3 regions of the Robertmurraya beringensis genome follow, and region 2 is predicted to be linked to each of the others. Evidence: a T-box and tRNA genes for the amino acid it is inferred to sense, from the RefSeq annotation. Region 2 holds a T-box; the other regions hold tRNA genes.

Region 1 (2,242 bases), on a different contig from region 2:
ACGGGTTCGAATCCCGTAGGGGTCACCAAGTTTTTTCACGAAGTGAAAATAACCAAGTTTTTTCGCGAAATGAAAATAACATTCCATTTCGGAGGATTAGCTCAGCTGGGAGAGCACCTGCCTTACAAGCAGGGGGTCGGCGGTTCGATCCCGTCATCCTCCACCAAAAAAAATTCGTGAAGCGAAAAATATTTATCCTTTCACGAAAGTGAAAAACATTTAATATTATTGTCGCGGGGTGGAGCAGTCTGGTAGCTCGTCGGGCTCATAACCCGAAGGTCGCAGGTTCAAATCCTGTCCCCGCAATCTAAATTTTTCAAGGAAACTTGAAAAATTTCTGGTCCCGTGGTGTAGCGGTTAACATGCCTGCCTGTCACGCAGGAGATCGCCGGTTCGATCCCGGTCGGGACCGCCATATTGTGGCTCAGTAGCTCAGTCGGTAGAGCAAAGGACTGAAAATCCTTGTGTCGGCGGTTCGATTCCGTCCTGAGCCACCACTATTCACGAACAATCTCGTTGTATCTGAATATATTAAATTCATATGGAGGGGTAGCGAAGTGGCTAAACGCGGCGGACTGTAAATCCGCTCCCTTGGGTTCGGCGGTTCGAATCCGTCCCCCTCCACCATTTTAGGGGTATAGTTTAAAGGTAGAACGAAGGTCTCCAAAACCTTTGGTGTGGGTTCGATTCCTACTACCCCTGCCAACTTTTAATAATGGCGGTTGTGGCGAAGTGGTTAACGCATCGGATTGTGGTTCCGACATTCGTGGGTTCGATTCCCATCAGTCGCCCCATTTATATAAAAGAATTTTTTGATTATATGAAGTTTAATCAATGGGCTATAGCCAAGCGGTAAGGCATCGCACTTTGACTGCGACATGCGTTGGTTCGAATCCAGCTAGCCCAGCCATTTGCGGAAGTAGTTCAGTGGTAGAATACAACCTTGCCAAGGTTGGGGTCGCGGGTTCGAATCCCGTCTTCCGCTCCAAGTTTTGGCGGCATAGCCAAGTGGTAAGGCAGAGGTCTGCAAAACCTTTACCACCGGTTCGAATCCGGTTGCCGCCTCCAATTATTATATCCATGATTACTATAATATACCTAAGATACGCCGGGGTGGCGGAACTGGCAGACGCACAGGACTTAAAATCCTGCGGTAGGTGACTACCGTACCGGTTCGATTCCGGTCCTCGGCACCAAGGATTTTTACGAAGTAAAATATCCAATGCTTTTTGCGAAGCAAAATAGCTATCCTTACAATTGAATTATGCCGGTGTGGCGGAATTGGCAGACGCGCACGACTCAAAATCGTGTTCCTCTGGAGTGTCGGTTCGACCCCGACCACCGGTATCTTTAGGTGAAAACGAGTTCGTTTTACAAACGATAAAACACTTACAAATGTTGATATATCAATGTTTGTGAGTGTTTTTTGTTTTGTGGAAAGACGGCTGACTAAGGTAGGTTTTTAAATCATTTTACATAAATTTTACACAAGAAAAATTAGTAATGCTTAATAGCGTATGGGTTTTACGAAGGTGATAAAATATAATTAGGTAAGGTTTGAATAACTATTAATGGGCAGTTTTATGAGTGAAAAGTAGGAAACAAGGCCATTTCTGCAAAGGATGTGGGGTTATTCTGTCTAATGAAAAATTTAGCGGTAGAGGTAACCGTGAACATCTTTGTAAAGAGTGTAAAAAAGCAGGTATAGTAAGAAATACTAAGTCAAATTCCAATTATGATCGGGATTTTCATCGTCTATCTAATATAGATAGTATTTTAGTCCAAGCTGAAATCCGACCTGAAATACAATTCGGAGATGTTATTTCAACTAAATGGGTCTTATTTTGAACATGGTTAATTGTTTTTTTTGTAACTTTATGACTTTTACGAATAGATTTCTTTTGTTAGTATTCATTAATTGTTATAATATAATGATAGAAGGAGTTCAAGGGAGGAATGTACCATTGGCTATGGATGAATCAAAAGCAAAAGTTGGAATTAATCCTGAATTCTTACCTTTTCTAAAAGGGGCACATGTAAATTCAATTGATGAAGATGTTAATATATCACTAGCCTTGTATTTGTTTACTGCGAGAAAAATAACACTTGCACGAGCAGCTGAACTGGGTGGTAAAAGCATATCAGATTTTATTCAAATCTTAATTAATCATAATATTCATTGGGCAGAGTATACAGAGGAAAATAAAAAGCAAGATGATGAAACGATTGATTTTATTCTAAA
Region 2 (2,242 bases):
TTAGCAAATTCGTAGTCTCTCTCATCATGACCAGGTACCGCCATAATTGCTCCTGTTCCATAGCTAACAAGTACATAATCAGCGATCCAGATTGGCATTTTCGCTCCATTAACCGGATTAATTGCATAAGCACCCGTAAATACACCCGTTTTGTCTTTCGCTAAATCCGTACGCTCCAAATCACTCTTACTTTTGATCTGTTCAATATAGGATTGAACCGCATCACGCTGGTCATCTGTCGTAATACTCTCAACCAATGCATGCTCTGGTGCTAATACCGCATACGTTGCACCGAATAATGTATCAGGTCTTGTAGTAAAGACCGTGAACTGCCCGTCATTACCTTCAATATTAAAAGTAATCTCGGCTCCTTCAGAACGACCAATCCAGTTGCGTTGCATATCCTTTAAACTCTCTGGCCAGTCAAGTTCTTCTAAGTCCTCTAATAAACGATCCGCATACGCAGTAATTTTTAATACCCACTGCTTCATTGGACGGCGTTCAACGGGATGACCACCACGTTCACTTTTTCCATCAATAACTTCTTCATTTGATAACACCGTTCCAAGTGCTGGACACCAGTTTACCGCTACCTCATCAATATAGGCTAGGCCTTTTTCAAACAATTTTAAGAAAATCCATTGTGTCCATTTATAATATTCAGGATCAGTAGTATTCACTTCGCGATCCCAATCGTATGAGAAGCCTAATGCCTTAATTTGGCGCTTAAATGTGGCAATATTTAATGCTGTAAATTCAGCAGGATCATTCCCCGTGTCTAATGCGTATTGCTCAGCTGGAAGACCAAACGCATCCCATCCCATTGGGTGTAACACGTTATAACCTTGCGCACGCTTCATACGTGATAAAATATCTGTTGCTGTGTACCCTTCTGGATGCCCTACGTGCAGTCCAGCTCCAGATGGATATGGAAACATATCTAACGCATAAAATTTGCGTTTACCTTTTTCTTCACTTGTTTGAAACGTCTTGTTAGCATCCCAAAAGCTCTGCCACTTTTTTTCAATTTCTTGATGATTAAAGCTCACTTTTAATTCCTCCTAAAAATACTTGTTTAAACGCAAAAAATCCCGTCCCTATAAAAAGGGACGAGAGGATTATGTAGAATCTCCCGCGGTACCACCCACATTAGTGCACAAGTCACTCGCTTCATTATCCTTAACGCGGAATACGGCAAGCATTACTTTCTTTCACACTTGCGACTCAAAGGCGAGTTCATGGACACCTGGTTGACTTTCACCATCCGTCAACTCTCTACTTTCAGGTATTTCTCACTACTACTCCTTATCATGGTCACCACATATTTAAGTATGATGCTATTGTAGTGTATTTTCTAGTTCGATGCAAGTTGTGTTTTGTAGCATATGAAGATAAGGAGTAGAGTGTGTGTATTTTTTTATTGAACTGTATAACCTGCGTCAATAACGACCGCTTGACCAGTAATCCCTTTTGCCGCATCACTTGCTTTCAAGAAGTATATAAAAAGGGGAATTCGGTAGCCGTTTATAATAGTGCGAAGCAATGTTCACACAGAAGAAAATAATGGGAAGGGCAGACCCGTTGATAGATGCCATATTAATAATTCTCCCGAAGCCTTGTTTTTTCATATGAGGCAACACATGCTTTGTTAACGTAAATGGTGACGTTAACATGTTGGTTTGTCTGTAAGCAAGAAGATTGGAAAATCAGTTATCCACAAATGAGTGACTACTCCTCTTTAATCTCAAACTCCCCAATTCCTAGATCCTCCTTCACTGTGTTATTGTAACGTCACTATTGCCAAACTTGTCATTTACGTAGACTTCAGCTCCCTCTGACGCTAATGGTGTTTCTGTACCTTTAGGAATAGTAATTACTGATTGTGATTAATGAGAATTAACTAATCAAGATTTACTGCTCTCCATCACTCTTTTCAGGTCATCCTGCACACTTTCTTTTGCCAACTCAACTTTCGAACGATATGCGGAACGAATAATAACATGAGTAGCAACGGGTGCTGTTAGAAATACAAAAAAGATTCCTAAAAATAATCTGATGCTAAAATATCCTTCTTCCATTAAGAAAAATAGAAAGGTTCCAATTAGACTAAAAAGAACGCCTAATGTTGTACTTTTTGATGCTGCATGTGACCGTGTATAAACATCAGGAAACCGCACCAGTCCGATCGCACTTAAAAAACAAAAAATCGTACCAATTAAAATAAATAGAACGGGAATTATTT
Region 3 (2,242 bases), on a different contig from region 2:
CTAACCTTTGGGAGCAAGCTCCCAAAGATCCGCTCGACTTGCATGTATTAGGCACGCCGCCAGCGTTCGTCCTGAGCCAGGATCAAACTCTCCAATAAAGAGTAAGATTAGCTCTTAAAGATAAAACGTTGGCTAGTGTATTTTTCAACACTAATCATTTTTTGTTGACGTATGATTTGTTTAGTTTTCAAAGAACAATTTGATTTGTTGGAGCGGGTGATGAGAATCGAACTCACGACATCAGCTTGGAAGGCTGAGGTTTTACCATTAAACTACACCCGCATATTATTATTTTATTATAAATGGTCGGGAAGACAGGATTCGAACCTGCGACCCCTTGGTCCCAAACCAAGTGCTCTACCAAGCTGAGCTACTCCCCGTTATTCAAAATGGCGCGCCCGAAAGGAGTCGAACCCATAACCTTCTGATCCGTAGTCAGACGCTCTATCCAATTGAGCTACGGGCGCTCTTTTTAAAGAAGCAACTTTTACATAATATCATAACCATATTTTAATGTCAAACATTTTTTGTAGTTTTTTCTTGGTGCGGCCGAGAGGACTTGAACCTCCACGGGGTTGCCCCCACTAGGCCCTCAACCTAGCGCGTCTGCCATTCCGCCACGACCGCTCATTAAGAGCGATAGTATCTATTATACATGAATCCTCCCAGTCAATCAACTGGAAATGAATGGTGCGGGTGAAGGGAGTCGAACCCCCACGCCTTGCGGCGCTAGATCCTAAGTCTAGTGCGTCTGCCAATTCCGCCACACCCGCATAATATTATGCTATACCACTTAGTAAACATGGTGAGCCATGAAGGACTCGAACCTTCGACCCTCTGATTAAAAGTCAGATGCTCTACCGACTGAGCTAATGGCTCGTACAAATTAAGATAAAATTGCCTTAAAATAAAAAATGGCTGGGCTAGCTGGATTCGAACCAACGCATGACGGAGTCAAAGTCCGTTGCCTTACCGCTTGGCTATAGCCCAATAATATGGCGGTCCCGACCGGGATCGAACCGGCGATCTCCTGCGTGACAGGCAGGCATGTTAACCGCTACACCACGGGACCTTTATTAATAGTATAATAATTTAAAAGTGACCCCTACGGGATTCGAACCCGTGTTACCGCCGTGAAAGGGCGGTGTCTTAACCGCTTGACCAAGGGGCCATATTTTTAAAAGATGATGAAAGTTACTGGCGGAGAAGGAGGGATTTGAACCCTCGCGCCGGTCACCCGACCTACACCCTTAGCAGGGGCGCCTCTTCAGCCTCTTGAGTACTTCCCCAAAATGGCTCCACAGACAGGACTCGAACCTGTGACCGTTCGGTTAACAGCCGAATGCTCTACCAACTGAGCTACTGTGGAATAAGAAAAGTGTTCATGTCGTAATCTCGACTCTTTACATTATAATGAGACGAGCTGTGAAAGTCAAGGGGGAATTTTTATTACTTTTTCCCGCTCGATGTCAGTCACGGAATAATAATTTAACATCTTTTTCTCCAACTGTCAAACATGAATTTCAATAAGTTTCCCCCGGCACTTTCCACAAACATACTTTGAAGTATTGATCCTTCTTTTTCTATTATATTGTTGAGCGCATCCGGTGCATTGATATATACGAACGGTCTTTTGGGTTCTAACTTCAGGGCGGTTCGGGAGAGTAGAACAAAAACGGGGTGCACCCACTTTTTTAAGAAGGGTTTTAAAGTCATGATCTCGGTGCTGATAGCCTTTTCCCTCTAGATGCAAATGATAATGACATAATTCATGCTTAATGATGCCGATTAATTCTTGTTCCCCCAGTTGTTCTAGATAACTTCGATTAATCTCAATGTTATGAGACCTTAACATATAACGTCCACCTGTTGTTCGAAGACGGGAATTAAAAAAAGCAGTATGTCGAAATGGCTTGTTAAAGAATTGAATGGAAATTTCCTCAACTAAATTTTGTAACTCATTGTCACCCATACTCCCACCTCACTTCTAACTAAACAAAAATTCTATGAACATGACAACCCATTATAGCATACATTGAATATACCCCTTGAAATTTGTGCTAGGAGGTATGTCTATGCCTACTTGGTTTCAAAATCAGATGCAGAAAGCATTTTTAGAGAAAAATGCCTATCAAATAAAACTACTTAACCAATGTTGGTTTTTTTACAGAAAAAAACACCGTTCCTCTTGATAACGAATTTACACTAGCGGTGCAAACTTTATAAAACACATATGAAAACG

Evidence for each region. A T-box is a leader RNA that pairs with one kind of tRNA and senses whether it is charged. The one in region 2 lies ahead of leuS (leucine--tRNA ligase), so its partner is inferred to be a tRNA-Leu.
Region 1: it has a tRNA-Leu gene. The T-box ahead of leuS (leucine--tRNA ligase) is inferred to sense a tRNA for this amino acid. The anticodon was not compared.
Region 3: it has a tRNA-Leu gene. The T-box ahead of leuS (leucine--tRNA ligase) is inferred to sense a tRNA for this amino acid. The anticodon was not compared.

The regions. Positions count from the first base shown of each region.
Region 1 covers NZ_JBHLUU010000100.1:613-2,854, forward strand. The annotation lists tRNA gene ACFFHF_RS13930 (tRNA-Glu) at 1-28, shown strand, start outside; tRNA gene ACFFHF_RS13935 (tRNA-Val) at 91-166, shown strand; tRNA gene ACFFHF_RS13940 (tRNA-Met) at 233-306, shown strand; tRNA gene ACFFHF_RS13945 (tRNA-Asp) at 340-415, shown strand; tRNA gene ACFFHF_RS13950 (tRNA-Phe) at 422-497, shown strand; tRNA gene ACFFHF_RS13955 (tRNA-Tyr) at 544-627, shown strand; tRNA gene ACFFHF_RS13960 (tRNA-Trp) at 632-705, shown strand; tRNA gene ACFFHF_RS13965 (tRNA-His) at 719-794, shown strand; tRNA gene ACFFHF_RS13970 (tRNA-Gln) at 836-910, shown strand; tRNA gene ACFFHF_RS13975 (tRNA-Gly) at 914-988, shown strand; tRNA gene ACFFHF_RS13980 (tRNA-Cys) at 995-1,068, shown strand; tRNA gene ACFFHF_RS13985 (tRNA-Leu) at 1,108-1,196, shown strand; tRNA gene ACFFHF_RS13990 (tRNA-Leu) at 1,267-1,347, shown strand; gene ACFFHF_RS13995 (UPF0175 family protein) at 1,971-2,242, shown strand, end outside.
Region 2 covers NZ_JBHLUU010000009.1:53,820-56,061, reverse strand. The annotation lists gene leuS (leucine--tRNA ligase) at 1-1,049, opposite strand, end outside; T-box leader at 1,103-1,321, opposite strand; partial or broken gene ACFFHF_RS01510 (SDR family NAD(P)-dependent oxidoreductase) at 1,418-1,673, opposite strand; gene mnhG (monovalent cation/H(+) antiporter subunit G) at 1,905-2,242, opposite strand, start outside; gene ACFFHF_RS01500 (Na(+)/H(+) antiporter subunit F1) at 2,242-2,242, opposite strand, start outside.
Region 3 covers NZ_JBHLUU010000010.1:81,005-83,246, reverse strand. The annotation lists partial or broken rRNA gene ACFFHF_RS02195 (16S ribosomal RNA) at 1-98, opposite strand, end outside; tRNA gene ACFFHF_RS02190 (tRNA-Gly) at 209-282, opposite strand; tRNA gene ACFFHF_RS02185 (tRNA-Pro) at 304-380, opposite strand; tRNA gene ACFFHF_RS02180 (tRNA-Arg) at 391-467, opposite strand; tRNA gene ACFFHF_RS02175 (tRNA-Leu) at 542-627, opposite strand; tRNA gene ACFFHF_RS02170 (tRNA-Leu) at 689-773, opposite strand; tRNA gene ACFFHF_RS02165 (tRNA-Lys) at 804-879, opposite strand; tRNA gene ACFFHF_RS02160 (tRNA-Gln) at 916-990, opposite strand; tRNA gene ACFFHF_RS02155 (tRNA-Asp) at 997-1,072, opposite strand; tRNA gene ACFFHF_RS02150 (tRNA-Glu) at 1,100-1,171, opposite strand; tRNA gene ACFFHF_RS02145 (tRNA-Ser) at 1,199-1,289, opposite strand; tRNA gene ACFFHF_RS02140 (tRNA-Asn) at 1,294-1,369, opposite strand; gene ACFFHF_RS02135 (SprT family protein) at 1,511-1,972, opposite strand; gene cmpA (cortex morphogenetic protein CmpA) at 2,076-2,192, shown strand.